4 regions of the Brenneria roseae subsp. americana genome follow, and region 2 is predicted to be linked to each of the others. Evidence: predicted binding sites of a transcription regulator. Region 2 holds the regulator's gene; each other region holds the start of a gene.
What was found. Region 2 encodes CRP, which controls carbon source genes, mostly activating them, when cyclic AMP is high. Its sites were predicted from a motif close to ATGTGANNNNNNTCACAT; they were not measured.
Positions count from the first base shown of each region.

Region 1: a site for CRP is predicted at 2,289-2,306, ahead of rhaS (HTH-type transcriptional activator RhaS). Genes of this name have one in related genera too.
Region 3: a site for CRP is predicted at 2,086-2,103, ahead of B4923_RS17545 (ABC-F family ATPase). Genes of this name have one in related genera too.
Region 4: a site for CRP is predicted at 4,710-4,727, ahead of aaeR (HTH-type transcriptional activator AaeR). Genes of this name have one in related genera too.

Region 1 is NZ_QDKJ01000005.1:205,395-213,078, forward strand. Features, by position in the region: gene B4923_RS08355 (L-rhamnose isomerase) at 1-584, opposite strand, end outside; gene rhaB (rhamnulokinase) at 581-2,056, opposite strand; gene rhaS (HTH-type transcriptional activator RhaS) at 2,504-3,340, shown strand; gene B4923_RS08370 (helix-turn-helix domain-containing protein) at 3,362-4,216, shown strand; gene B4923_RS08375 (dipeptide ABC transporter ATP-binding protein) at 4,223-5,887, opposite strand; gene B4923_RS08380 (ABC transporter permease) at 5,884-6,747, opposite strand; gene B4923_RS08385 (ABC transporter permease) at 6,737-7,684, opposite strand, start outside; gene B4923_RS08390 (ABC transporter substrate-binding protein) at 7,677-7,684, opposite strand, start outside.
Region 2 is NZ_QDKJ01000009.1:13,995-21,678, forward strand. Features, by position in the region: gene B4923_RS12530 (hydrolase) at 1-511, shown strand, start outside; gene B4923_RS12535 (YheU family protein) at 508-744, shown strand; gene B4923_RS12540 (phosphoribulokinase) at 867-1,736, shown strand; gene B4923_RS12545 (OsmC family protein) at 1,807-2,208, opposite strand; gene crp (cAMP-activated global transcriptional regulator CRP) at 2,527-3,159, shown strand; gene argD (bifunctional acetylornithine/succinyldiaminopimelate transaminase) at 3,233-4,459, opposite strand; gene B4923_RS12560 (aminodeoxychorismate synthase component II) at 4,579-5,154, opposite strand; gene ppiA (peptidylprolyl isomerase A) at 5,396-5,965, opposite strand; gene B4923_RS12570 (ABC transporter ATP-binding protein) at 6,224-7,000, opposite strand; gene B4923_RS12575 (ABC transporter ATP-binding protein) at 7,049-7,684, opposite strand, start outside.
Region 3 is NZ_QDKJ01000015.1:108,298-115,981, forward strand. Features, by position in the region: gene treC (alpha,alpha-phosphotrehalase) at 1-234, opposite strand, end outside; gene B4923_RS17535 (GNAT family N-acetyltransferase) at 550-1,080, opposite strand; gene B4923_RS17540 (PhzF family phenazine biosynthesis protein) at 1,126-2,007, opposite strand; gene B4923_RS17545 (ABC-F family ATPase) at 2,124-3,716, shown strand; gene hybO (hydrogenase 2 small subunit) at 4,543-5,682, shown strand; gene hybA (hydrogenase 2 operon protein HybA) at 5,686-6,723, shown strand; gene hybB (Ni/Fe-hydrogenase cytochrome b subunit) at 6,710-7,684, shown strand, end outside.
Region 4 is NZ_QDKJ01000005.1:29,170-36,853, reverse strand. Features, by position in the region: gene pmbA (metalloprotease PmbA) at 1-352, opposite strand, end outside; gene yjgA (ribosome biogenesis factor YjgA) at 677-1,225, shown strand; gene aaeB (p-hydroxybenzoic acid efflux pump subunit AaeB) at 1,268-3,226, opposite strand; gene aaeA (p-hydroxybenzoic acid efflux pump subunit AaeA) at 3,231-4,151, opposite strand; gene aaeX (p-hydroxybenzoic acid efflux pump operon protein AaeX) at 4,187-4,390, opposite strand; gene aaeR (HTH-type transcriptional activator AaeR) at 4,745-5,680, shown strand; gene B4923_RS07580 (hypothetical protein) at 5,878-6,174, shown strand; gene B4923_RS07575 (hypothetical protein) at 6,184-6,777, shown strand; gene tldD (metalloprotease TldD) at 6,841-7,684, opposite strand, start outside.

The DNA of each region.
Region 1 (7,684 bases), on a different contig from region 2:
ACCGTCAGGTCTTTCATGCCGTCCGGTACCCAGATATTCATGACGGATGGCGTACCCAGCTCACGACCGAAATAGGCGGAGATACGGCGGCTGGCCTGACAGTGTTCAATCCAGAACCGGCGGATCTTGTCATCCGGATGAGAAAGGGTGAAACCATCGCTGCTCAGCGGATGAGAGAAACAGGTGGGGTTAAAATCCAATCCCAGCTGATGACGTTTGGCCCAGTCTACCCAGTTGCTGAAATGCTCCGGTGCGATTTCGTTGCGGGCGACGGGGTGCGCGGATTCCAGATAAATGGCGTGCAGATTCAATCGTTTTGGCCCCGGGATCAGCGTAAATGCCTGCTCAAGATCGGCGCGCAGCTCATCGGCGGTGCGCGCTTTGCCGGGATAGTTGCCCGTGGCCTGAATGCCGCCGGTCAATGCGCCACCGGTATTCTCAAATCCGGCCACGTCATCACCTTGCCAGCAGTGCATGGAAACAGGGATTTGATCCAACTGTTCCAGCACCGCGTCTACATCAATATTCATACTGGCGTAACGATCCTTCGCCAGCTGCCAGGCGGTTTCAAGCGCGTTATTCATACAGTGGTTTCCTCTTTTTTAGCATGGCAAAGGGCCTCGAAGCGGCGCCAGTGCCTGGCGAAATCAATATCCGCACGCGGGGTATAGCGGTGCAGGGGGAAGTTATGGGTTAACAGACGACGAAATTCAGTCAGGTCGGAAACGGCATTGAGCGCCATCAATTGACAGCCGATATTACCGAGCGTGGATGCCTCCACGGGACCAGCCAATACGGGAAGCTGACACATATCGGCGCACAGCTGGTTGAGCAGTTCGTTCTGGCAGCCGCCGCCGACAATGTGCAACTGGCGCAGCGGGGTTTGCCGCAGTTCACCCAGCTCCTGAACGACCTGACGGTAAAGCATGGCGAGGCTGTCAAAGATGCAGCGGGCCAGTTCGGCGTCGCTCTGTGGCACCGGTTGCTGATGTTCGGCGCAAAATTCGCGGATCGCTTTACACATGGACGGCGGGTTAATAAAGCGTTCGTCATTGGGGTTAATCAGGCTGACACAGGCCGGCAGGCGTGACGTTTCCTGAATCAGCTCATTCAGATTCTGGATCTGCCGTTCCTGACAGACCCGTTGCAGCAGCCATAGCCCCATAATGTTTTTCAATACGCGGTATGTGCCGTTAATCCCGCCTTCATTGGTGACATTGGCGGTCAGTGCCTGCGCGCTGTTGTACGGGGTGTCGCTTTCGATGCCGATTAATGACCAGGTGCCGGAACTGAGATAGGCGCTATCTTTGTCATGCAGGGGCGTAGCCACGATGGCGCTGGCAGTATCATGGGTCGCGACGGCCAGCACGGGAATTTGCCGTCCACTGGGTGCAGACCATTCGCCAACGCGGTGACCGGGTTGTACCGGCTGACTCAGCAAACGTTTGGGGAATCCCAGATAGTTCAGCAGCGATGCATCCCAGGTTTTATCCGCCAGATTGAGTAACTGTGTCGTACTGGCGTTGGTGTATTCACAGGTAATGGCGCCCGTCAGGCGATAGTGGAAATAATCCGGGATCATCAACAGATGTTCAGCCTGTTGCAGGTATTCTGGATGCCGATCGCACAATGCCTTGAGCTGGTACAGGGTGTTGAAGGGCAGAAATTGAATGCCGGTTCGTTGATAAATGTTTTCACGCCCCAGCGCGTCGATCACCAGCGGCATCACTCCATCAGTACGATGATCGCGGTAAGCGTAGGGCAGGCCGACAAGTTCACCCGCTTTATCCAGCAGCACATAGTCCACCCCCCAGCTATCAATACCGATGCTGTCAGGGTAAATTCCCATGCTGTCTATCTGATGCAACCCGGTGAGAATCGCGTGTTCCAGCGCTTGCAGGTCCCACACATGGTGGTTATCCCGGGACACCAGATGATTGCTAAAGCGGTGGACTTCTTTCAGCGCCAGATGCTGTGTCGTTGTCTGTAGCGTCGCCAGCATGACCCGGCCGCTGGAAGCGCCAAGATCGACCGCCACGATATTCTTCACCGCCATAGCCATTCCTCTTTACCTGTTTGATGCTGTGCAGTGTAAGGATTCGTTGGCGTAGCGACCTTCCGGTGAGTGCCATGTGACATCGGCGACTGGCAAAATAGTCAAGCTGACTGTGAAATGGTTCACAGTTGGGAGGATTCATCGGGTGCTTTACGGCATTTGTACGAGGTGGTGACGTGTAAAAAAACGCCGTCTGCGACGGCCCGCAGGGATGGTTCGCCATAAAAAGCGGGTGTGATCCTATCCACACTTCAGTGAATTGGTCGCAGGATCTTGAAAAAATGACACCACAATGCCATCGCAGACGACGGTATTTGAAGGTCATTCCACGCGCTTATGGCTACCATGCTATCCAGACCCTCATTTCCCCGGCGGGCAGCGTGTGGTGTATTGCGCACCTGACCGCCGCGATAACCGCTCCGCGAGCGGGTTAAGTGGAGAATCAAAATGACGTTGCTTCGTGGTGATGACTTTTTTGCTTCACGGGCGGTGACGGTGGCAGTGGAGCCCCGTACGCCGCAGGTGGCGTTTCCCGAACACTATCACGATTTCTGGGAGATCGTGCTGGTGGAGCAGGGCGCTGGCGTACATGTCTTTAACGATCAGCCTTATGCCCTGAGCAGTGGTACGGTGTTTTTCGTGCGTGATAACGATCGGCACCTGTTTGAAAACGTGGAAGGATTATGCCTGACCAACGTGCTGTATCGTTCGCCGCGTGGCTTTCGCTTTCTCTCTGATATTGCGACCTTTTTGCCCTACGGCCCGAATGGTGAATGGCAAGGGCAATGGCAGGTTAACACGGCGGGGATGCAGCAGTTAAAGCAAAGCCTCGGTCATCTGGCCGATCTGGCGCAAAGCGCGACGCCGGAAGATATCGCCGCCAGCGAAAGCCTGTTTTTACAAATACTGGTGCTGCTGCGTCAACGGTGTTTCCAGACGCAGGGCAGCGACTGTCAGCGTCAGGGCATACAGGCCCTGCTGGGCTGGTTACAGAACAACTACAGTGAAGAGATCAACTGGGGGGCGTTGGCCGAACAGTTCTCGTTACCGCTGAGAACGCTGCATCGTCAGTTGAAACAACATACCGGTATGACACCACAACGTTATCTGAATCGGTTAAGATTACTGGAGGCGCGTCGGCGGTTGCAGCAAAGTGATGATTCGATCACCACCATTGCGCATGCCTGTGGATTCAGCGACAGTAATCATTTCTCGACGCAATTCCGCAAGGCATTTTCCCTGGCTCCTAAATCGTTACGCCATCAGGCGTGTTATGAGGAATAGTTAACGGCAGGCGGGTGGGGGATGGTGACAAATCGACGTGGTTTGAAGTTACAGACTGAAGACTATTTCCTTACCGACAAAAATAGTGTGATGGTTGCTGAACGGCATCCGCAGCCCGTGTTTCCTCTGCATCATCATGATTTCGATGAGCTGGTCATCGTCTGGCGCGGAAATGGTCTGCATCTCTGGAATGATGTGCCCTATCGCATCACGCGCGGCGATATGTTTTATGTCTCTGCCAGCGATCGGCACAGCTACGAGTCTGTGCACGATCTGGCGCTGGATAACATTATCTATATCCGCGAGCGGTTGACGTTATCGGCGGACTGGTCGGCATTATTGCCCGGAGGCGATGAGCCGCAGAGTGAGCGCTACTGGTGTCTGGGTTCTCAGGGGATGGACACCATTCGAGATAAGGTCGATGCGCTGTCGCAGGAGTGTATGAAATCGGATGCGTTGTCGCTGCAATTGAGTGAGGTTTTGTTATTGCAGATTGCCCTGCTGGCGATGCGCTACCGTCACTTGCCGAACAATCCGCAGCTGGCTGATGCTCACCAGTTGGATTTACTGATGAATGCCCTGCGCGCCAGTATCGCCACCCCTTTTCGTTTTGACGCTTTCTGCGAACAGAATGGGGTCAGCGTGCGCGGTTTGCGGGCGCGCTTTAAAGAACAGACCGGGATGAGCGTACCACAATATCTGCGTCAGTTGCGGTTGTGCAAAGCGATGGAACTTCTGCGCTATAACCAGCACACCATCGGCGAAGTGGCCGCCCAGTGCGGCTTTGACGACAGCAACTATTTTTCCGTGGTCTTCCATCAGGCATTTGGCGTCTCGCCCAGCACCTATCGGCAGCGTTTTCAGCAGGTTGACTGAGCGCCTTTATTTTACCACCGTCGAGAGCAGCAGCTGCGTATAGGGATGTTGTGGCTGACTGAAGATTTGCTCCACCGGGCCGGTTTCTACGATTTCCCCTTCTTTCATCACCGCAATTCGGTGGCTCATATGCTGAACCACGCCCAAATCATGGGAAATGAACAGCATGGTCAGCCGCAGTTGACGCTGCAACGCGACCAGCAGATCCAGCACCTGTGCCTGCGTGGTGACATCCAGCGCGGAAACGGGTTCGTCACAGATGATAATGTCAGGCTCAGAGGCCAGCGCCTGGGCAATCGAGATGCGCTGACGCTGACCGCCGGATAGCGTATGCGGACGGCGCGACAGCAGGTCTGGCGTCAGGCCGACTTGTTCCAGCAGGGTCAAAATGCGCTGCTGCTGTTGCGCCGCGCTGAGATCGCGGCGCAGACGCAATGGCTGGCGGAGAATTTGCTCAATGGTAAACTGCGGATCAAATGAACCCAGCGGATCCTGCGTGATGGTCTGAATCCGGGCGCGTAGTGGACGACGTTCACGTTCTTCGAGTGCGCTCCAGGGATGCTCGGCCAGCCATACCGCGCCGCTGTCGGGTTTTTGCAAGGCAAGAATGACTTTTCCCAACGTCGTTTTACCAGAGCCTGATTCACCCACGATGCCAAGCGTTTCGCCGCGCCTGACCTGAAGGGAAACCTGATTGACCGCGTTCATTGCGCTGCCGTCGGGACGGGTAAACGCAACGGAAACCCGATCGACCTGTAGCGCAATATCGTCGGTGGCGGTGGAGGCAATCAATGACGCGGTATGGGTGTTGAGTGGGTTCTCGCCGGACAGCCAGTTGCCGCGTGTGGCAGCGGTGGGAATGGCGGCCAGCAGACGCCGGGTATAGGGATGTTCGGGGGCGTTCAGCACTTGGCGGGCGCTACCGCTTTCCACCAGACGGCCTTTTTGCATCACGATAACGCGATCCGCCACCTCCGCCACCACTCCCAGATCGTGAGTGATCAGCAGTACCCCGTGCCCTGCCTGCGCCAGTTCGGTAAACACCTTCAGTACCTGTTTTTGCACCGTGGCGTCCAGCGCGGTGGTGGGCTCATCGGCAATCAGCAGACGTGGGCCAGCAGCCAGTGCCGAGGCAATCAGGACTCGCTGGCGCAACCCGCCGGATAGCTCATGCGGATATTGGGCGGCACGATTGGCCGGATCGGGAATGCCCGCCTGTTGCAGCAGTGCCGCCACGCGGTCAGGAACCTGAGTGCGCGGGAGTAGCTGATGAGTAAGAATCGGCTCCGCCACTTCCTGACCGATTTTGCGTAACGGATCGAGAGAGACCAGCGCGTCCTGTAAAATAAAACCGATTTCCCTGCCGCGAATGTGCCGCCAGTCGCGATAGGTCAGAAAACGGAGATCGCAGTGACTGCCATCGTGGCGCGTCAGCGAGATGGCATTGGCCGTGACGTTCGCCCGTTCTCCGGCCAAACCAACCAGCGCGCGCGCCGTCACCGACTTGCCCGAGCCTGATTCACCGACCAGCGCCAGAATCTCACCGGCATTGACCTGAAAAGAAAGGTTTTTTACCGACTCAATCGGTCCCTGTTCACTGGGAAAGCTGACGCTTAATCCTTCCACATTCAGCAGCGACGAGTGGGTTGCGTGGGACACTTGCTGCGTCATGAGGCGTTGCCTTTTGCCAGAATGGTTTGTAAACGCCGCCCCAGCAACGTAATTGAAATAACGGAGAGGGCGACGACGGTAGCCGGAAACAGACTGATCCACGGCGCGATATCGAGAAAATTACGTCCATCGGCCAGCAGCGCTCCCCACTCCGCGATGGGCGGTACGACGCCCAATCCGAGAAAGCTCAGCGCGGAGGCCGACAGGATGGCGTGTCCAACGCCGATAGTGGCGACGATCAGCAGCGGACGCAGCGTGTTGGGGATAATATGCCGCACGATGATGTACAGCGGGTGCTCACCCAGCGCGATGGCATGGGTCACATAGCCGGAAAGCCTGACCTGTAAGACCTGTGAACGCACCAACCGGGCATAGCTGGCGATCCCCGCCAGCCCGACGGCAAGCAAGGTATTTTCCGGGCCGCGTCCCAATACGGCAATGACCAGCAGCGCCAGCAGCAGATCGGGAAAGGCCAGCATGATATCCAGCAGACGCACCAGTATCTGACGTATCGGCGCCGGCGCCAGCACGGAAAGCGTGCCGAATAGCACGCCTCCGAGACAGGCAATCAGCATGGCGCCTGCGCCAATACTCAGCGATAGCGAGGTGCCGTGGATCACCCGGGCATAGATATCGCGTCCCAGCGTATCGGTACCGAACCAGTGCTCGCCGCTCGGCGGTTGCAGGATCGCGCCAAGATCCATTTCATCAATCGTGCGGCTGGTAAACAGGGACGGAAAAAAGACGGCCAGCACCAGCAGGAAGACGATCGCTGCGGGTAACAGCGTCGAGGCGGCCAGCCAGGGATTTCGATAGCCAGAACGCGGGGCGCGGGGAAGTATCATAGGTTCACTGCTCATGGGCGTTCGCCTTCTTGCGCAAACGGGGATCGACAATCAGATACAAAGCATCCACCAACAGGTTGATCACCACAAACAGCAGAGCCGACAGCATGACGACGCCGAGCACCAGTGGCATATCGCGGGTTTCTATCGCGTGCAGTGTGATTTGTCCAATACCGGCGCGGCCAAAGACCGTTTCAGTTAACACGGAACCGGCCAGCACGCCGGCCAGCAGCGTCCCGGTCAGCGTTGACGCCGCCAGCGCGGCATGGCGCAGACCGTGGCGAATCCGCAGTATCGTTTCGCTGACGCCGCGGGTACGTACCGTCAGAGCGAACGGCTGGGATAAGGCTTCCTCCAGCCCGTCGCGCAGTACCTGACTGAGCAGCGCGGCTATCGGCAGGCTGAGGGTAATGATGGGCAGCACCAGTGAGATAGGGCCGTCATTGCCGGTGACGGGAAACCACTGTAGTTGAAAACTGAATATGCTCAGCAGAACAATCCCGATCCAGTACACCGGCGTGCTGAGCAGCGTCAACTCCAGCCAGGAGATCAGCCGCCGCAGCCGGTGGTAGCGCCCGGCGGTGATGAGCGCGCTGGATATGGCCAGCACCAGCGCCAGCGTCAGTCCGCCGAGCGCCAGCGGCAGCGTTTCGCGCATGGCATCGGCAATGACTGACAGCACCGGCTGCCGATACTGGTAGCTGATGCCGAAATCCCCCTGCAATGCCTGAGCACAATAACGCAGATACTGCATCCACAGCGGTTGATCGAGGCCGAATTGCCGGGTCAGTACGGCGCGGTAAGCGTCGTCAACCACGTTGTCGCCGCCGCTGAGAATGGCGATAGGATCGCCGGGGATGAGTTTGACGGCAATAAACGTCAACGTGGCTGCGCCCCAGAGCACAGCCAGAATGGTTAACAGACGTTTAGCGTATCCCGCCAGATTAACGTT
Region 2 (7,684 bases):
CCCCTTGATGCTGGAACCCTGTAGCAGGCGTATGGAACAGGGGTTCTCTCGCGTTTATCAGCACTATTTGCTGCGTTTGCTGAAGCAGAATGCGGCCCGTAAACTGGTCGCTTACCCCGGCACGCTGCCCGTTCAGTTGGCACAGTTGAAAAAAATCAAACAGCTGCGGGAATTTGATGACGTGATTACTTCACCGGCGCACGGATTCAGCGATGCCGCCGATTATTACCACCGCTGTAGCGCCCTGCCCCTGCTGCCGCAGATACGAAAGCCGCTACTGATTATTCAGGCAAAAGACGATCCGTTCATGACCGAAGATGTTATTCCCGATTTTTCCCAGTTACCGTCTAATATTGAATATCAACTGACGGATTATGGCGGACATGTGGGTTTTGTCGGCGGATCGTTTCTGAAGCCGGAAATGTGGCTTGAACAGCGTATTCCGAGTTGGCTTACCCCGTTTCTGGATAATGTTTTTTCTGGATCTCTTTATTTTGGAAAAGAATCGTGATTATTCCCTGGCAACAACTCGATCCTGAAACGCTGGATAACCTCATCGAATCTTTCGTGCTGCGAGAGGGAACCGACTACGGCGAGGAGGAACGCTCGCTGGCGCAAAAAGTCGCTGACGTTCGCCGGCAGTTGGAATCTGGCGAAGTCGTGCTGGTCTGGTCTGAATTGCATGAAACCATCAACATCATGCCTCGCGGCCAATTTAACGTCGGTGAGCATCACTCGTATTGAACGAATAAACATGCTAAAAGCCATGTATATAAAACAATGGATATCCGTTCCCTTTTTTGATGACGCTCGGTCTCTGTGATGGAGATGCGGATGAGCGCCACCATCACGGAGTTACGCGTCTCATGTCACATAAACATCCAATTATTGCTGTCACCGGCTCCAGCGGTGCGGGAACCACTACCACCAGTCTGGCGTTCCGTAAAATTTTTCAGCAGTTAAACATGCGGGCCGCCCAGCTTGAAGGGGATAGTTTTCATCGTTATACCCGTCCGGAAATGGATATGGCCATTCGCAAAGCGCGCGATCTTGGCCGGCATATCAGCTACTTTGGCCCTGAAGCCAATGATTTCAGCTTGCTGGAACAGTCATTCATTGAATATGGCCAGCATGGTCAGGGGCAAACCCGTAAATACCTTCACACCTATGACGAAGCCATTCCCTACAATCAGGTTCCCGGCACATTCACGCCGTGGGAACCCATGCCGGCACCGACCGATGTGCTGTTTTATGAAGGCCTGCATGGCGGAGTGGTTACTGACCAGCACAATGTGGCTCAGCACGTTGACCTGCTGGTGGGCGTGGTGCCCATCGTCAACCTCGAATGGATTCAAAAACTGATTCGTGATGTCAATGAACGCGGGCATTCACGCGAAGCCGTCATGGATTCCGTCGTGCGTTCCATGGAAGATTACATTACCTATATCACACCGCAGTTTTCACGCACGCATATTAACTTCCAGCGCGTTCCCACCGTGGATACGTCCAACCCGTTTGCTGCCAAGTCCATTCCTTCGCTGGATGAGAGCTTCGTAGTGATTCACTTTCAGGGACTGGATAATATTGATTACCCTTATCTGCTCGCCATGTTGCAAGGGTCATTCATTTCTCATATCAATACGCTGGTTGTCCCTGGTGGAAAAATGGGGCTGGCGATGGAGTTAATCATGGCGCCGCTGGTACAACGACTGCTGGAAGGGAAAAAGATCGAATAAGCCCGCGGCGGCACGATAAATGAAGCGCATCGCGCCACCACGATCGCAAGCATATCAGTTAGGGCGAAGGTTACCCCCCAACCTCATGGCTGTGCGTGACTTCAACGGACTGACCCAACATCAATGCAACAGAGCAGTATTTCTCGGCTGACAGCGCCACGGCTCGTTCTACCGCTTGATCGGTCAGCCCTTTTCCCGTCACGATGAAATGCAGATTAATATGGGTAAACAGACGCGGGGCTTCCGTTCTCCGTTCTGAAGTCAATTTCACTTCACAATCGACAACATTGTGACGTCCTTTTTGCAAAATCGACACGACATCAATCGCGCTACAACCACCAACCGACATCAAAACCATTTCCATCGGACTCGGCGCCTTATCACCCGCATTACCATCCATCAGAATCTGATGCCCTGATGAGGATTCGCCAAGAAACGTTAAGCCTTCAACCCATTTAACCCGTGCCTGCATGGTGCCTCCATTAAAAAATTTTTGAAATTTTATACTGTTACTATACAAAAACATCCAATAACCGGAGCTTTATCATGCTGAAGCGAGACAACACAAGACACTTCCTTCAAGCTGTGTTAAAAACGAGAATAGAATCTGCCTTTTCTGGACAAACTCAGATACAAGGAAGATGATGGCGTCGCCAGATATCAGGTTCCAGTATATTCCCTGACGTCATTCTGCTCACACGGATTTTGATTTTTTAGCAGTAACCACGCCGTACAGGGAACTCTGAGCCCTGTGATTTGCGCAGTGAATTACAACAGAGGATGATAGCGAATGGTTCTCGGCAAACCGCAAACAGACCCAACTCTCGAATGGTTCCTTTCTCATTGCCATATCCATAAGTATCCATCGAAGAGCACGCTTATTCACCAGGGTGAAAAAGCAGAAACGCTTTACTACATCGTGAAAGGCTCTGTCGCAGTGCTAATCAAAGATGAAGAAGGCAAAGAAATGATTCTCTCTTATCTCAATCAGGGAGATTTTATCGGCGAGCTTGGCCTGTTTGAAGAAGGTCAGGAGCGCAGTGCCTGGGTACGGGCAAAAACGGCTTGTGAAGTCGCTGAAATTTCTTACAAGAAATTCCGGCAGCTGATTCAGGTCAATCCAGATATCCTCATGCGTCTGTCCGCACAAATGGCGAGCCGTCTGCAGGTTACGTCGGAAAAAGTCGGTAACTTGGCTTTTCTTGATGTGACAGGCCGTATTGCTCAAACGTTGTTGAACCTGGCGAAACAACCCGATGCCATGACGCATCCGGATGGCATGCAAATAAAAATTACCCGTCAGGAAATTGGACAAATTGTTGGCTGTTCGCGTGAAACCGTGGGCCGCATTCTAAAAATGTTGGAAGACCAGAACCTGATCTCCGCACATGGCAAAACGATTGTCGTTTACGGCACTCGTTAAATCCTACTTAACCCGACAAAAAAAGCGTGAAGGCAACTTCACGCTTTTTTAATGATTTCAGGGCAATGACACATTAACCTGCGGCATTAACCACTTGCTCAACGGCTTTCGCAAACTTCGCCATTCCTTGTTCGATATCCTGCTCCTCAATAATCAGCGAAGGTACAAAGCGAATCACATTTGGTCCCGCCATCAGCACCATCACCCCTTGTTCCGCGGCTGCGGCTAAAAAGTCGCCTGCCCGCCCATGCCATTCCGGTTTCAGTTCAGCGCCCAACAATAAGCCCATGCCACGAACCTGCTCGAAAATACCGTACTGATGGTTAATCTTTTCCAACGCACTGATAAATCGATCGTGACGCTCCGCCACCCCCGCCAACACTGCTGGCGTATTGATCGTATCCAGCGCCGCTTCCGCCACGGCGCAAGCCAGAGGGTTACCGCCATAGGTCGTACCGTGTACGCCGACCGTCATCACAGAGGCAATGTCTTCGGTCGTCAGCATCGCACTGATCGGGAAACCGCCGCCCAACGCTTTCGCCGTGGTCAGGATATCCGGCGTAATACCGTAATACATATAGGTAAACAGTTTGCCCGTTCTGCCCATTCCACTTTGCACTTCATCAAAAACCAATAGCGCCTTATGCCGATCGCACAATTCACGCACGCCTTGCAGAAACTCCGGCGTGGCAGGCATGATTCCGCCCTCGCCCTGCACCGGTTCCAGCACAACCGCACAGGTGTGGTCATCCATCACCGCTTTGACCGCCGCCAGATCGTTAAAAGGCACATGCACGATATCCGCGGGTTTGGGTCCAAAACCGTCGGCATATTTTGCCTGCCCGCCAACCGAGACGGTGAATAACGTTCTTCCATGGAACGCGTTATAAAACGCAATAATCTTGGTTTTATATGGGCTATGGCGTTTGATCGCATAGTGGCGCGCCAGTTTAAAAGCCGCTTCGTTTGCCTCGGCCCCGGAGTTAGCAAAAAATACCCGATCGGCAAAGGTCGCATGAATCAGCTTGCTGGCAAGACGTAGCGCCGGCTCATTGGTAAAAATATTGCTGGTGTGCCACAGCTGTTCTCCCTGCTGTTTCAACGCGGCAACCAGAGCAGGATGGCAATGGCCAAGCGCGGTAACCGCAATACCGCCAGAGAAATCAATATATTCCCGCCCTTGCTGATCCCATACCCGGCTTCCCTTACCTTTCACCGGCACAAACTGCGCTGGTGCATAAACCGGCAGAATCACTTTATCGTGAGTTTCTCTCGTTACTGCTTTGTTCTCTGTAGCCATTTGCTGCCCCGCTCTGATATCCCATTGTTCCGAATGAAAATATAGTCATTAAATATGCATAAAAAATCAAATTCAGGCAATATTAAATCACCAACGCCGGGCAATTACTTGCTATACGATTAGATTTTAAGGAAATTATCCAGAAACTGATGCCCCTGCTGACTAAGTATGCTTTCAGGATGGAACTGTACTCCTTCCAATGGCAGTGCCCGGTGTCGAATTCCCATGATCTCATCGCGTTCACCGTCGCACTCGCTCCAGGCCGTCACCTCAAAGCAGTCAGGCAACGAGTCCGCCTCAATGACCAGCGAGTGGTAGCGCGTCACCGTCAGTGGCTGAGACAATCCGGAAAAAACCCCCGTCTTGTTATGGGTGATGAGAGAGGTTTTACCATGCATGACCTGTCTTGCCCGTACAACGCGCGCGCCAAATGCCTGCCCCAGCGCCTGATGACCAAGACAGACGCCCAGAATCGGTAATTTATCGGCGAAATGGCGGATCACCGCCAGTGAGATACCGGCTTCATCCGGAGTGCAGGGCCCCGGGGAAATCACCAACCGATCGGGCCCAAGCTGTTCGATATCCGCCAATTTCAGCTCATCGTTACGCTTGACCAGAACGTCGGCGCCCAACTCACAGAAATACTGATACAGGTTATAGGTAAAGGAGTCGTAGTTATCGATCAGTAACAGCATGCTTCGCCTGAAATCCTCATTTAAAAAACGCCCTCACGTCTACATACCACCACAAAGTGACATTAATCATACATGGCAACGATGATAAATCGCAGGGCTCGTAACGTCGGTCACCGATCAGATGACGCCGGGTTACAGCAACGGGCGAGCTCGCTTGAATAAGTGGGTTTCGCGATGACCAATGTAAAAAAGGCCAGATTCTGGCCTTTCTTCATGTTCTCGATCCAATATGTCGTTCGGCTCAGGGCAGCACTTTCGCTGACTGAATAACGATAGGTTTGGTTGGCACATTCTGATAAGGGCCGACGTTTTCAGTCTGCACCTGAGAGATCTTATCCACGACTTCCATGCCTTTCACCACCTTCCCAAAGACGGCATAGCCGAAATCGCGCTGACCATGATCGAGAAAGGCGTTATCTGCCACGTTAATAAAGAACTGGCTGGTAGCGCTGTCTTTTTCCGCCGTACGCGCCATAGAAATGGTACCGCGCAGGTTACGCAAACCGTTGTCCGCTTCGTTCTTGATCGGAGGATTAGGGGCTTTCTGTTTCATATCACTGCTAAAACCCCCACCCTGAACCATGAAGCCCGGGATCACACGATGGAACGTCGTACCGTTATAGAAACCGCTGTTAACGTACTCAACAAAATTTTTCACCGAGACCGGTGCTTTTTGATTATCCAACGCCAGTTCAATATCCCCGGCCGACGTAGTCAGCTGTACGTGCGTGGTGCCAGAAGCGGCCAATACCGGAGAGAGCGCGGTCAGTGAAATAAAGGCTGCTGCCGCAACCAGAGTACGTTTGAACATTGAGAATTCCTTTTTGAAGAGGCCAACTACAGAAAGCGTAGTGATTGTAAATATCCACACTCTTCAAAGCCACCCATTTACCTTTTTTTACGTAGCAAAGTCCGATTGTAACGAGCGGTTAAGCACAAAACCCATTGCGGGAGCGTTTTCAACGTCGCCTGCGACGGCCCAAAGGGTGGCGGGCAGGATAGACCGTCATAAAAAAGAGCTGGCACTAAAGTCAGCTCCAGAGGTTTTATTACATGATATGAAAGAGAATTACCCCATACGTTCCGAACGCACAGCCAAATCGCGGCTGTACTGACGGCTGGCATCCACCAGCATCGTGGTATAAGCATTCTTTGGCGTATCCCGGGTTAAATCGCCAATATCCAGCGTTTCGAGTATTCGTCCGTATTGCATCACCGCGACCCGATGGCATAAATGAGAAATAACGCCCAGATCGTGCGTGACCAACAGATACGTCAATCGCTCCTGCTGTTGCAATTCAGCCAGCAGATTAAGAATTTCCGCCTGCACGGAAACATCCAGCGCAGAGGTCGGCTCATCCAGCAGCAACACCTGAGGTTCCAGAATCAAGGCGCGGGCAATCGCCACACGCTGGCGCTGCCCGCCCGAAAGCTGATGCGGATAGCGGCGGCGAAAGTGCGTCCCCAGGCCTACTTTCTCCAGCAGCGTATCAATACGATCGTCACGGTCGTTAAAACGGTGGATTGACAGCGGTTCTTCCAGAATCGCTTCCACCGTATGACGAGGATGCAGGGAGCCATAGGGGTCCTGAAAGACCATCTGCACTCGACGGCAGCGATCCTGATCGATACGGTGCGCCAGTTGCTGACCATCAATCAGTAAACGTCCTTGCCAGTGATTAAACAATCCGGCCAGGCATTTCAGCACGGTCGTTTTACCCGAGCCTGACTCACCGACCAGACCGAAAATATCACCATCGTCAACGGTAAGATTCACGTCATACAGAACCTGATTCTGTGTACTTCCCTGACCAAACGACAGATTAAGGTTATTCACTTCAATCATGGGTCTGTTCATATTCGTGGACTTGTTCATCGTCGCCATACCGGCTCCTTACTCATTAATCCAGGCGGGATCGCGGTTCATCACAGGCAGGCGCGGACGCGGATGGTCAATATCCGGTAGCGAATTCAGCAAACCACGGGTGTAAGGATGCCGTGCATTATCCAGATCGGCGGCGGCGATGGACTCCACCACCCGCCCGGCATACATCACCAGCACCCGATCGCAGAAGCTGCGAACCAGATTGATGTCATGGCTGATAAAAATCAGCCCCAGCCCACGTTCGCCGACCAGATCGTCGAGCATTGCCAGCACCTGTAAACGCACAGAAACATCCAGCGCCGACGTCGGTTCATCAGCAATCACCACTTCCGGTTCGGTGATTAACATCATCGCAATCATGATGCGTTGCCCCTGCCCGCCTGAAATTTCATGGGGATACAGGTTATATACCCGTTCCGGCTGGCGGATGCGTACCACGTCCAGCATCGCCATTACTTTTTCCTTCGCTTCGCGGCGTGAAACGCGATGATGAGCCAGATAGGCTTCTGCGATCTGATCGCCAACGCAGACCACCGGATTCAATGAATATTTTGGATCCTGCATAATCATTGAAATGCGTTTCCCGCGGATCTGACGCATCCGGGCCTCATCTGCTTTTAGCAAATCCGTGTCGCCGAAACGTAG
Region 3 (7,684 bases), on a different contig from region 2:
GCCATAAGCGGGATCGATAACGCAGTAGTCGGCGACATCGTAGCCGTTATCAACCTGTGGAGAGAGGTAAACAGGGGTAAGCCAGATAGCGTCAATGCCCAGAAGTCGCAGGTAATCAAGCCGCGAGGTAATACCTCTGATATCGCCCATGCCATTGCCTGTGCTGTCCTGAAAGCTTTTCGGGTAGATCTGATAAATCACACCGTTTTGCCACCAGGGGAGGGATGTAGCCATGACGCTCTCCTCTTTTAGTCAAGGAATGAAAGCGGTTCGATGTCTGCCCGCTTGCGGCCAACCTATCCAGTTCAATAAGACGATCAATGTCCTGCGGCTTAATCTTGCTCGTCACCCTGTCCTTTACGTCTGGATCGCTAATCGAATGGGATAAAAAAGCAAGAGAGACAAGATAAGCATAGCGCATTGAGCTGTTTTTAAACGGGAAGTTTACATCACTCGTCTGGCGTGTTTTTCCACCGGGGAGCGTATGGCGGGGAGAGTAAACATCCGCCTGCGTTGAGGCGGATTTACCGATCGGCATTAAGCCATTATTCAGGCTGGGTAGTGATAAATGTTCTGGTCGAAATCACGATCGCCAATTCTCTCCGCATTCTTGTCTAGCCGATAAAAACGAAAGCCGAGTCGTTGCGCCAGCGCATTGCTGCGCACGTTCTCAACCGACGCTTTGATGACGCAGCGTTCGATGATGCCGGCAGAGAGATACGCGTTGATCATGGTACTCACGGCCAGAGAAACAATGCCTTTACCTTCAAATGCTTCGGCAATCCAATAACCAATTACCCCTGTTTTATGCCGGAGGGTATTGAATGAAACGATACCGGCGATGGCATCATCCCAACGGATAACGTATACCGCCCCCGTTCCGGTAGCGAAGGCATCCCGGTTGGCTTTGATCGTCTTGCGTGAGTCATCAATGCAGGTTACGGAATCAGGCCAGGGCAGCGTTCTGCGCAGGCGGGGTTTTTCTTGCTGAATCAACGCAAAAATGGCAGCAGCATCACTCTCATCCTGAATGCTCAAATGTAAATGAGGCGGATAATGCAACTCAGACAGTGTTTTCATCATGACTTCCCCAATCAATGTTTATTTCCTCTTTTCATCGTGATATTACGCTTGCAGCGTACCGTCGATAATCGTCACGCTGTGCCCACCGACCCACGGTTCATCGTTCAGATAAGTCATGAAAAGTCGGCCGTCACATTGACGCCTGATGCCTTGTCGGACGCTGTAACCCAGGTTTTCGGTAATATTATCCGGGTAATGCTGGTGCCGCAGTAGCGCAGCGATACAGGCATTGGCGCTTCCGGTGACCGGATCTTCCTTCAAAGAATCCAGTTCAATATAAAATGTGCGGACTTCATAGTCCGCCGGTGAGGCGCGATCGTGGGGACCGTAAATAGCGATGCCATCCGTTTTACAGGTTTGCTGTAACATCGCCAGCGATGGTGCGTCAGGCGTGATATCCAGACAGGTATTGGCGCTGTCCAAACGGATAACCAACCAGCGTATTCCCATATGAACGTTCGCCGGCGGATAGCGTTTATCGATTCTGGTGCTGCCGAGTGTCCGTTCCAACAGTGGATATAGCTCGGTATCAAAGGGGACGATAGCGGCCTGCGGCACATGAAATGCCAACATCCCGTCATCGCCTATATTGATAGGCACCAGGCCGATGCCGCATTGCTGGACGATCTGACCCGGGGCTTTAGTCTGTAACCCCGACTCCAGCAGGGCGTGTGCGGAGCCGAGCGTCGGATGACCGGCAAACGGCAGCTCGAACTCCGGGGTGAAGATCCGCACACGATAATCGGCTACAGGATCGGTAGGCGGTAATAAAAAAGTGGTTTCCGACAGATTGGTCCAGCGGGCGATATGTTGCATTTGTTCATCGCTCAACCCGTCAGCTTCCATGATGACTGCCAGCGGATTCCCTTTGAAAGGCTGCTGGGTGAAAACATCGACTTGTTTAAAACGGCGCGGCAATAACATATGTTCGTCTTCCTTTGGTGACCATCGCTTAAATATTACTCAAAACTAACCGCGATCCTGTCGCGCGCTTGTGGCATAATGCGCGCCAAATCACATTTTTAACTTGAGTGAGTGCTGTGTTAAGTACCAACAATATCACCATGCAGTTCGGCAGTAAGCCGTTGTTTGAAAACATTTCCGTTAAATTTGGCGGCGGTAACCGCTATGGCTTGATTGGCGCGAATGGCTGCGGTAAATCAACGTTTATGAAAATTCTCGGCGGCGATTTGGCGCCGAGCGCCGGTAACGTTTTCCTCGATCCCAATGAGCGTTTGGGTAAATTGCGTCAGGATCAGTTCGCATTTGAACAATATAGCGTACTGGATACCGTCATCATGGGCCATGTGGAGCTGTGGGCGGTAAAAGAAGAACGCGATCGTATTTATTCACTGGCGGAAATGAGCGAAGCGGACGGCTATAAAGTTGCCGATCTGGAAGTGCAGTACGGTGAGATGGATGGGTATAGCGCGGAAGCTCGTGCCGGTGAACTGCTGCTGGGCGTCGGTATTCCAGTGGAACAGCATTACGGGCCGATGAGCGAAGTGGCGCCCGGCTGGAAACTGCGTGTGCTGTTGGCGCAGGCGCTGTTTGCCGATCCGGATATTCTGCTGCTGGACGAACCTACCAACAACCTGGATATCGATACGATTCGTTGGCTGGAGCAAGTGCTGAACGAGCGTAACAGCACCATGATCATCATTTCCCATGACCGTCACTTCCTGAATATGGTCTGTACGCACATGGCGGATCTGGATTATGGCGAACTGCGTATTTATCCCGGTAACTATGATGAATATATGACAGCGGCGACGCAGGCGCGTGAACGCCTGCTGGCGGATAACGCCAAGAAGAAAGCCCAGATTTCCGAACTGCAATCGTTCGTGAGCCGTTTTAGCGCCAACGCGTCCAAATCTAAACAGGCGACGTCTCGCGCTCGCCAGATTGATAAAATCCAGTTGGAAGAGGTGAAGGCCTCCAGTCGTCAGAACCCGTTTATTCGCTTTGAACAGGATAAGAAACTGTTCCGTAATGCGCTGGAAGTGGAAGCGCTGGCGAAAGGTTTTGATAATGGCCCGCTGTTCAGCAAACTGAACCTGATGGTGGAAGTGGGTGAAAAAGTCGCGATTCTGGGGACTAACGGTATCGGTAAATCGACGCTGTTGAAAACGCTGGTTGGTGATATGCCGCCTGATAGCGGCACCGTTAAATGGTCTGAAAACGCTAAAATCGGTTATTACGCGCAGGATCATGAATATGAATTCGACGACGCCCTGACCGTATTTGACTGGATGAGCCAGTGGAAACAGGAGAAGGATGACGAACAGGCCGTTCGCAGCATTTTGGGCCGCTTATTGTTCAGCCAGGATGATATCAAGAAGAAAGTGAAAGTCCTGTCCGGTGGTGAGAAAGGCCGTATGCTGTTTGGCAAACTGATGATGCAGCGTCCGAATATCCTGGTGATGGATGAACCGACCAACCACCTGGATATGGAGTCGATTGAATCCCTGAACATGGCGCTGGAAATGTACGAAGGGACGCTGCTGTTCGTCTCTCACGATCGTGAGTTCGTCAGCTCGCTGGCCACCCGTATTCTGGAAATCACGCCGAATAAAGTGATCGACTTTACGGGAAATTATGAAGATTACCTGCGTAGTCAGGGCATTCAATAACCGGCTTTCGCGTGTAATTTCCTGCTCAGGGCAGCATATGGCCGAAGCCGTTGCTGCCTTTTTTATGATGGGCATCCTGGCTATCCCCTCTTTGAGCCTTGCTGTCGCTGTGTTTAAACAGGCTCCCGGCAAGTGTCAATTGACGTGATATAAGCGTAATTTTATCCCTGACGGGAAACGTGAATATGGCCCGTATTTATTTCCCCTAAATATTGCAAGATAAAACATTGCATTTGGTTGTGACTCAAAAAATTTTGGCGCAAAGGTGGTTTTTTAACTAAAAAACTTAAAGTAATTATTTTGATTATGAGTTGTGTAAACAAAAAATTATTTTTTTATGTGTTGAAAAATAAATAAACAATGCTAATGTCTTTGCAGCTTTATATTGTTTTATTTCAGTTGGTTACCATCATTAAATAAAGTGATTACGTCCGGTGGTTAATCGATTTAGCTCACGAATAATGGATGCTTCAATAATATATTGTCGTTATTGCGATTATTTCTCATTTAAACAATCCTCTTTTTTCTTTAAATAGATTCATTGCGTATAAAGTCACAGTTATAACAGAAATAAGAAATCTATTGTCCCAGCGATTGATGAAGATCAAGTCTGTTAACTTAATTTACTCATTACCATATCCCCACACATACTGTGTGTTATACCCATCATCTTTCAGGTTGCTGGTGCATTGGCTGTATTACCCAGCCCATCCGTGGGCCTCGCCCCTTCAGGGCTGATGCAGGCAGCGTTCAAATCTGCTCCAGGCAGATGCAACCCGGAATTTACTGGGTAGGCTCCGTTCAGGTTACAGGAGAATAATAAAAAATGAGTGGGGAAAATTTAATGCTTTCCCATCACGGTGTGAATCGCCGTGATTTTATGAAGTTATGTGCAGCACTCGCCGCGTCAATGGGGCTGGCGGACTCTGCTGTGGCAGAAATTGCCCAGTCAATCAGCTCTCCACAGCGCCCACCGGTTATCTGGATCGGCGCACAGGAATGCACCGGGTGTACAGAAAGCCTGTTACGGGCGACCCACCCAACCATTGAGAACCTGCTATTAAACACCATCTCGCTGGAATATCACGAAGTGCTTTCCGCCGCTTTCGGTGAGCAAGCGGAAGAAAACAAGCACCGTGCCATTGAGCAATATAAAGGGAAATTTGTTCTGGTCGTTGATGGGTCGATACCGATGAAAGACGGCGGTATTTATTGCATGGTGGCGGGCAAGCCGATTGTGGAGCATATTCGCGAAACGGCGGAACACGCCGCGGCGATTATCGCCATCGGCTCTTGTTCTGCCTGGGGAGGCGTACCGGCAGCGGGAAGCAACCCGACGGGAGCCGTCAGTTTGCAGGATGTGCTCCCCGGAAAAACCGTCATTAATATTCCGGGCTGTCCTCCTAATCCACATAACTTCCTCGCCACCGTCGCACACATCATCACCTACCAACGTCCGCCTGCACTGGATGCAGAGGGGCGGCCGACTTTTGCCTACGGTCGTTTGATTCATGAAAACTGCGAGCGTCGTCCACATTTCGACGCCGGACGTTTTGCGAAAGAGTTTGGTGATGAAGGCCATCGTCAAGGGTGGTGTCTCTACCATCTGGGCTGCAAAGGGCCGGAAACTTATGGCAACTGCCCAACGCTGGAGTTTTGCGATGTCGGCGGCGGTATCTGGCCTGTGGGTATCGGGCATCCTTGCTATGGCTGTAACGAGAAAGGTATCGGATTTACCAAAGGTATTTTCCAACTGGCCAACGTAGAAAATCCGACGCCGCGGGTAGAAAAACCGGCAATCCATAGTCCGGAAGGCGGGCAGATGTCTGCGACGGCCGTAGGGTTGATTGGCGGCGTTCTCGGTGTGGTAGGGGGCGTTAGTCTAATGACCTTGCGTGAGTTGGGACGTCAGCAAAAGCAGAGTCAAAGCCAGCAAGACGGCGGAAACGCATCCCGGGAGGGTTAAGCCGTGAACAGACGCAATTTTTTCAAACTGGCTTCTGCCGGTGCGTTACTGGCCGGTACGCCTTTGGCAGGACACGCTGCCGCTGAAAATAAACCGCCGATCCCCGGCGCGTTAGGCATGCTGTATGACTCAACGCTGTGTGTCGGCTGTCAGGCCTGTGTGTCGGAATGTCAGCAGGTCAACCAATCGGCCTATAATCCCGACAGCAAGATCTATGCGGGCGGGGCGGCGATCTGGTCTAACAACGATAAGTTGAGCCCTTACACCAATAACATCATTCAGGTGTGGAGTTCGGGCGACGGGACCAATAAGGATCAGGTCGATAACGGCTACGCCTACATCAAGAAGCAGTGTATGCACTGCGTTGATCCTAACTGTGTGTCGGTATGTCCGGTTTCTGCATTGAAGAAAGATGCCAAAACCGGCGTGGTGCACTATGACGCCAGCATTTGTACCGGCTGCCGTTACTGCATGGTGGCTTGTCCTTTCAATATCCCCAAGTACGACTACGAAAATCCATTTGGCAAGCTGCACAAATGCGAACTGTGTAATCAGCCGGGGTTGGAACGCTTGGACAAGGGCGGCCTGCCGGGCTGTGTGGATGTCTGTCCGACGGGGGCGGTGATTTTCGGCACGCGTGAAGAGCTGTTATCCGAAGCGAAACATCGGTTGTCGTTGCAGGCGGGAGAGGAGTACCACTATCCGCGTCAGACCCTGGCGAAAAAGGATACCTATCTCCACACCGTGCCGAAATACGATCAGCATGTTTACGGGGAAAAAGAAGCCGGAGGTACGCAGGTACTGGTGCTGGCGGGCGTGCCTTACCAGAATCTCGATCTGCCGGAACTGGCCGAACTATCGACCGGCGCGCGCTCCGAACATATCCAGCATACGCTCTACAAAGGCATGGTGCTGCCGCTGGCGGTTCTGGCTGGGCTATCCGTACTGGTGCATCGCAACACCCGGGCCGACCGGTTGGATCACGATGACCATCATTCGGATGCTGACAAGAAACAGGAGAACAATCATGACGGCGCATAAAACGAGCCCATTGGGCGGACGTCTGGTCAGCTGGCCGGTGATGTTGTTGGCGCCGTTTGTCATTCTGTGCGCGATGTTGATCGTAAAACGTCTGGTGTTTGGCATCGGCGATGTCGCGGCGCTCAATGGCGGCTATCCGTGGGGGATCTGGATTGCGTTCGACCTGCTGGTGGGCACTGGTTTTGCCTGCGGCGGCTGGGCGTTGGCCTGGGCGGTCTATGTGTTTAATCGCGGCGAATACCATCCGCTGGTTCGTCCGGCGCTGTTAGCCAGTCTGTTCGGTTATTCGCTGGGGGGACTGTCGATCACCATTGACGTCGGGCGTTACTGGAATATTCCCTATTTCTTTATCCCGGGCTTTTTTAATACATCATCCGTGCTGTTTGAAACGGCTGTCTGCATGATGATTTATATCGGTGTGATGGCGCTGGAGTTTGCCCCCGTCATATGCGAGCGCATGGGATGGAAGATTACTCTCAAGCGTTTGAACAAAGTGATGTTCTTTATCATTGCGTTGGGGGCATTGTTGCCGACCATGCATCAGTCATCCATGGGATCGCTGATGATTTCCGCCGGTTATAAAGTCCATCCGCTATGGCAGAGCTATGAATTATTGCCGCTGCTATCGCTACTGACGGCCTTCATCATGGGCTTCTCGATCGTGATGTTTGAAGGTTCGCTGGTACAGGCCGGGTTGAAAGGCCGCGGTCCGGATGAAAAACACCTGTTCGCCCGTTTGACGCAAATCATTCAGGTATTACTGCTGCTGTTTATCGTGTTGCGCTTTGGCGAAATTATCTGGCACGACAAAGTGGGTTATCTCTTCAAGGGCGATCGTTTTGCGATAACGTTCTGGTGTGAAGCCGCGCTGATGTTTTTCCCGCTGGTTATGTTCCGTTTCAAACGTTACCGCAATGATTCCCGTCTGCTGTTTGTGGGCGCGCTGAGCATGTTGTTCGGG
Region 4 (7,684 bases), on a different contig from region 2:
GTGCGTCAAAAGCCAGCAGATCCTTGTCTGCCGGACCGGCAAAAGGATCGACGGAGGTGTAACGGGCAATATCCAGCGCCGCCTGCACGGTCCGCGCGATAGCGTCCGGACTGAGGTCGGTTGATGAGGCGCTGCCTTTGCGCTGCTGGTAATACACCGTAATACCCAGCGCGCCATCGCTGTTAAATTCAACGTTTTCAACTTCACCATAACGGGTGCTCACGCCAATACCGGTCGTTTTTGACACGGAGACTTCTGCCGCATCAGAACCCGCTCGCGCCAGTTCCAGCGCCTGTGCAACCGCTTGTTCCAGCGCTTCACGCTGTTGTGCAACCTGAGTGATTATTGTCATTGTTCTGCCATAATGAGTAAGGAAACCGTTTCGATAGGTGACGCCGGGGAAATGCCCGTGCAGCCACAGTCCCGCTGCACGGTCAGGTCTCCGCGCATGAATATTTCCACGCAATTCATCGTCATCCATCCGCATAAAAGGTGTAGCATAATGCTCCTGAGTCTAACAGGATCCGCAGACAATTTCGCACAAAGCCCAAACCTGTTAGGATCAGCCTCTTTTTATGGCGGCAGTCCTTGCCCGCCGTCCTACGGGCCGTCACACTGCGTGACGTTGAAAAACGCGCCTAGCGTTTTTTTACCGGAAATTTTTTAGGAACCAACCATGAGCAAAAAAACCGAAGACTGGCTTGATGACGTCCCGGACAATAATGAAGACGACGATGATGAAATTATCTGGGTCAGCAAAAGCGAGATAAAACGTGATGCGGAAGCGCTGAAAGATCTCGGTGCGGAACTGGTTGAACTGGGTAAGAACGCGTTGGAGAAAATCCCGCTGGATGATGACCTGCGCGCGGCGGTCGAACTGGCGCAGCGCATCAAGAAAGAGGGTCGCCGCCGCCAGTTACAACTGATCGGTAAACTGCTGCGAGCCCGCGATCCAGAACCGATTCAGGCCGCGCTGGATAAACTGAAAAACCGTCACAATCAGCAGGTCGTGCTTTTTCACAAGCTTGAGCTATTGCGTGACCGTCTGGTAGCCGAAGGGGATGATGCCATTCCTGATATTCTGGCGCTTTACCCGCATGCAGACCGCCAGCAGCTACGTTCGCTGGTACGCAATGCGCAAAAAGAGAAGGCTGCGAATAAGCCGCCAAAATCGACCCGCCAGATCTTCCAGTATCTGCGTGAGCTGTCAGAAACCGAAGCGTGATAGCTGGCTCAGGGTGCCCGCGGTGACCCTGAGTTAACGCATCTAATCACCCAACGCATGCTGATATTTATGCAACATGGTGATTAAACGTCCGACTGGCGCCGTGATACCCGGTGACATCCGCCGCTCCGCCAGTTTCTGCTGATACTCCCCAAGTTCATCCAACAGCCGCGCAAAAGATTGGCTGCGTATGGTATCCCGTCGCGCGCCAATCACCTGTTCCGCCGTGGCGCGAATCTGGCGATGAAAAGCGGAGAGCTCCTCATCCCGGGGAATATCCAGTGAACGCAGACGCTGATGCGCGATAATCAACGACAGCGCCAGACGATATTTGGCAATATCACCGGGAAACATATTCAACAGCAGAAATAGCTGCTGATAGAGTGCGGGCAAATGGTTTTCCTTGCGCCGCGCCTGATTGGTCGTTAATGCCGATACCGCACTGTAAACAAAGCGATTCAGCAATGTGCGTCCGGTACGGGTTTTGGCATTATCCCGGATCAACAGAATAACCAGCAGCGCCAGAAAACAACCGATAATCTGCCCGATAGCGTTATCCAGAAACTGGCCGATATGGAACGTCATCGGATTATCCAGCACCAGAATATTGATCGTGCTCGCCAGCGCGCCCAGCGATCCCAGGCGTCGCTTTTGTACTTCAATACCAATGATGAAAGCCATCGCGCCCAGGCTGAAGCATAGCAGCAACAGACTCTGCTGCGTTGACGGCATGATAAGCATGAACATCAGCGCCCCCAGTGGCAGCGCAAAGATTGTTCCATAAAGGAAATCAATCGCCACCATTTTGGGATTTGGCAGCCGCATCGCCAGCGACGTCACCACGGCAATCATGACCATGCAAACGCTACCTGAAGTCCAGCCGGTACTCAGCCAAAATAAACAGCCCAGCGCGGTTGCCACCCCCGTCCGTAATCCGTTAATCATGGCATGGTGAGTTTCGGCCGAAGACGCTTTAACCTCAACATCGCTGTTCAGCACGTCAGCCTCCACTTTGCTGATACGCCCGTTAGTCTGTACGCCTTTGGCCAATAACAGGTAACGTGTTGCGGTCCCCACCCAGCCGCTTACCGTGGGCGGCATATCCTGACTATGGCTGGCAACAATCAGGCGCCGCAGCGATTTCAGACGCCGGTGGATATCCTGCATGGATTCAACCGGCTGTTCGATAACCCATTTCAGGCTGCCTTTCACCCATGAAGGATTATCCTGCAAAATCAGATAGGTTTCGCAAGACTGCGTAATCAACGCCAGCGATTGCGTATGCATGGCTTTCAAACGGCGATTGCTGTTCTGCCAGCGCGACGATTCCATCATCAAATGATTACGCATGCCATTCAGCGCCGTCGTTTTACGCACCAGCGCATGCCAGGCGGCATCAATCGCCTCTTTTTCCGCCTGATTGATACATAATTGCAGCAGCCGATACTGATCCATCAGCAGCGCTTCGATACCGCGGTCAATATCCCGTTTTATCGAGCGCGGGGAGAACACTAAATCGGCCAGAATGGCGCACACGATCCCCAGCACAATTTCACTACAGCGCTCGACGGCAAACTGCGGCGTCAGCAGCGGCGTCCCCTGGGTGGAGACAATAATAATTAACGCCGTATAGCCCGCCAGCCCAAACACATAGGCATTTTCAACTTTGACGAGTGAAGAGATCCAGGTACAAACTCCCGCCCACAAACAACACAGCATCAGCATCAGAACCGGTGCGCGAATCGTCGTAATAATGATGACTAATGCACCGATACAGCCAATAAAGGTTCCGATAATACGCAACATGCCCCGATGGCGGATAGCGCCGGAAAACGGTTCGCCACCCGCCGCAAAGGCCGGCCCGGCAGAGACGATCGCCGCCGTCAGTACAGACCAGCGCGGGGTTTCCAACTGCAAATGGAAACCCAGCAGCAAAGACAGGACAATGGCGAAGCTCAGCTTAAATGCAAAGCGGAAGCGAACAAATATCGGGCTTTTCATGATATCAGCCGAACTCACGCAGGCGATATAACAAGCGAATCAGCGGCGACGGCTTTTTATCATTGTTGACCTGCTCGCCGGTAATGACGACGGTAGCGGTAGTGCCGGCCGGATACAGTTCGCCCATTTGGCGATCCAGCTTGATTTTCACGGGTACGCGCTGTGCCAGACGCACCCACTCCAGGTTGGAATCAACCGTTGCCAGACCTTTACTGTCAACGCTGCTACTGCTGTTGTTCACCCCGGCAGCCACACTGTCTACCGTGCCGTAGAAGATACGCTCACTGCCAAGAGGCGTAATTTCAGCCCGATATCCACGGCGTATCCTTTCCAGCTTGGTTTCTTCCATGTAAGCCAGCAGGTAGAATGAATCTTCCTTCACCAGCGCCACGGCGGTTGAACCGCGGGTAATAAACTCCCCGGTCTGCACATTCAGGTTGGTTACCCAGCCATCGGCGGGCGCGCGCACCACCGTGCGTTCCAGATCCAACTTTGCCAGCGCCAGTACCGCCTGAGCTTTGGCAAGCTGGTGTGTCGCCGTTTCCAGCGCATTGCCCGACTGGTCGATATCCTCCTGCGACATCGCCTGAATGCCCAAACGCGCCCGGCGCCCCGCTTCCCGTTTTTTCTCCACCGCCAGCGCCTGATAATAGGCCACATCGGCTTCCGCCTGCGCCAGCGCTTCACGATAGCGGGGTTGATCCACCACGAACAACACATCACCCTGCTTCACCAACTGGTTGTCTGTCACCCGCACATCGGTGAGCAACCCGCTAACATCGGGGGCGATAGCCACCACATCCGCGGTAAATTTCGCATCACGCGTCCAGGGCGATTCGGTATAAAACGCCCAGATACGAAATACCGCCACAACGGCGAATAACACCACGGCCAGCGTGATAACCACACGACCCAGTTTTTTCATGAGCGTGGCGATAAAGAAAGATTTCACAAAGAACCTCAAAGACCGTAACGGAACAGCAGATAGAACAGGCAGCAGAATAATGCGGTATTAAACAACGCGGGATGCCAGACAAAATCATAAATGCCCGTCGGCTGCAACAGCCGGTTCACAACGAAAAATAACGTCAGTGAAACCAGCAAGACAAAGAAGACCGGCGGGAACGACAGGCCGAACAACACCATAACCGGGAGTGAACTCATCCTCTTTTCCTTATGTTTCATTAGGTATAACGAGCCGGAATGACACGTTACCGTGATTAATTCATGACCAACCGACCAGCGCGTGGCGCATCAGCAGCAAAGGCGTCCCACAGGCTCCATAGCCGATAGGCCAACATGGCATTAAACTGAGACATGTACATGGCGATTGCAGATGCTGACTGCTGATTCGATAAGCGATATTAAATCAGCGTTTTTTACGCTACGGTGATAACAATGAATGACTGAAGGTTTTATATGACCCGTCCGGAATCACCGGATAGGCTATATTATGGATGTTTATTATTATGTTATCTACATAGTGTGATCTAAATCACTTTTAAGCCAGAGTTAATAATGGAACGATTAAAAAGCATGTCGATATTCGCCAGAGTGGTGCAGTGCGGCTCCTTTACCGCCGCCGCACGCCAGCTCCAGATGAGCGTTTCCGCCGTCAGCCAGACCGTCACCAAGCTTGAAGACGCATTGCGGATCAAACTGCTTAACCGCAGTACACGCAGTATTGGTCTGACCGAAGCGGGGAAAATCTATTACCACGGTTGCCGCCGCATGCTGCAAGAAGCCCATGAGGTACATGAGCAGCTTTACGCCTTCAACAGTACCCCCACCGGCACATTACGCATCGGCAGTTCGTCCACCATGGCGCAGAACGTTCTGTCCGTCATGACCGCCGATATGCTGAAAGAATATCCGGGGCTTTCCGTTAATCTGGTCACGGGGATTCCCGCACCTGATTTAATCGCCGATGGTCTGGATATTGTCATTCGGGTTGGCGCGTTACAGGATTCAAGCCTGTTCTCCAAACGACTGGGATCGATGCCCATGGTGGTCTGTGCCGCCAAAAGCTACCTGGCACAGCACGGCACGCCGGAAAAACCGGCCGACGTGGTGAACTTTTCCTGGCTGGAATATAGCATGCGCCCAGATAGTGAATTCGAACTGATTGCTCCTGAAGGCATTTCTACCCGGCTGGCTCCGCAGGGTCGTTTTGTCACTAACGATCCGCAGACGCTGGTGCGCTGGTTAAAAGCCGGGGCAGGAATTGCCTATGTTCCCCTGATGTGGGTGGTTGAAGAAATCCAGCGTGGCGAAATGGAAATTCTGTTCAGCCGTTACCACTCCGATCCCCGCCCGGTGTATGCGTTATATACCCGCAAAGACCATCTGCCGCTGAAAGTGCAGGTCTGTATCAATTACTTGATTGAGTATTTCAAGCAGGTCGCCCTGACGTATCAGGGATATCGTCAGAATAGTGAGGAAGATAAAAAGTAAATTTTGCGAAGCGTTTCCGCCTTTCCCAACTTAGCGCTCTCGCTATGTCAGACAGTGCGTTATATCTCTTTCCTCCTGCGACTTACAAACGTGTACCGGTCCCCAACACGCGGAAACCGACGCGATGCCATCACAGGCAGGGTCAGTAAAATCACCTTTGGAAAAGTACGATACATGACGTACAATTGGATAATAATATGGGATTCAGGGATGCAAAAAAACAGGTTATTGGCTGTTTACGAACGGGCAATGTGCTACATGAAGCCAGAGGCAGCATCAGTGCCAAGAATTTGCTGGCAACGGGACAGGTAACGCTTGAGGATGTTATTGATATTATTAACCGGACTGATGGTTCATCCTACACCTGCTCCCCGCACCATTTCGCTTCACACATTGATGTCCACATCATCAGGGTCAATCACCGCTGTATACCGTGGTATATCAAATGGTATTTCACCGAACCGAATTGCGTTTTTATCAGCGTTCATCATTAAGGCTATGGCATGAAAATTTTCAAAGTGGGCGATACGCAGACCGTGTTATGCAACCTCTGCCGGTCATGTGAAAATGTTACGTTTCAGCTCAAAGATGTGCCGTTTAGCGATGGCACTGGAATAGTGAAGCAAGTGCTGGTGGGGGTATGCGATCAATGTGGAAACGTCGCGGTCGTTCCTCATCAATCCACGCCAATGATCAAAAAAGCACTGGATGTACAGCGTAAATCGCTGGAAAGCCGCGTCCCTGCACACATGATCGATATTCTTAACCTGGCCAGCAGCGAATTAGGCGGCGCGCCTGATTTCGTCCCCAGCCTGATAAAATATTACCTGCACAGTCTGGCAGCCGACCAAGAGGCCGCACAGGATATCCCACGTTTGTTGCAAAGCGATTTGGCGCAGGGGAAATCCGAGAAGCGACTCTCGCTTAAAGGCAGGCATGTCATTCAGAATATTGATACGCTAAAAATATCCACAAAAATTACCAGTACGACCGCGCTGCTCAAGGGCATTGTCCTGAAGATCAATGATGATGTTCTGGTACAACGTAACCCAGCACACATCAGGCGGTTGAAATCGATTATCGCCGCCATTTCCTGAATTAAAAAACCGCGTCAGCAAGCACGCGGTTTTTCAAAAATGCAGTGTGGGAACCGCGTTTAATTACGCCGTACCACCGACCGTCAGACTTCCCAGCTTCAGCGTCGGCTGGCCAACGCCAACGGGCAGGCTTTGCCCCTCTTTGCCGCACACGCCCACCCCTTTATCCAGCGCCAGATCGTTACCCACCATGGAGATCTGCTGCATGGCTTCAATACCGGAACCGATCAGCGTGGCGCCCTTCACCGGCGTGGTCACGCGGCCCTTTTCAATCAGGTAAGCTTCTGACGTTGAGAACACGAACTTGCCAGAGGTGATATCCACCTGACCGCCACCAAAATTCGGCGCGTATAGGCCGTATTCAACGCTGGCGATAATCTCTTCCGGCGTTGACTGACCCGCCAGCATATAGGTGTTGGTCATACGCGGCATAGGCAAGTGTGCATAAGATTCACGGCGTCCATTACCCGTCGGGGCAACGCCCATCAGACGAGCATTCAGTTTATCCTGCATATAACCTTTCAGAATTCCATTTTCGATCAGCACGTTATACTGGCCCGGCACCCCTTCGTCATCCATAGCCAACGAGCCCCGACGTCCTGTCAGCGTACCGTCATCCACCACCGTACAAAGCTCGGACGCCACCAGCTTGCCCATCTGGCCGCTGAATACCGAGGTTCCACGGCGGTTAAAATCGCCTTCCAGACCGTGCCCAACCGCCTCGTGCAGCAACACGCCCGGCCAGCCCGCGCCCAGCACAACAGGCATTGAGCCCGCAGGCGCAGCAATCGCCGACAGGTTAACCAGCGCCATACGCACCGCCTCTTTCGCCCAGGCTTCCACACGAGATTCACCGTCTAGCGTTTCCCAGAAATAGTGATAGCCGCTGCGCGAACCACCGCCGCTG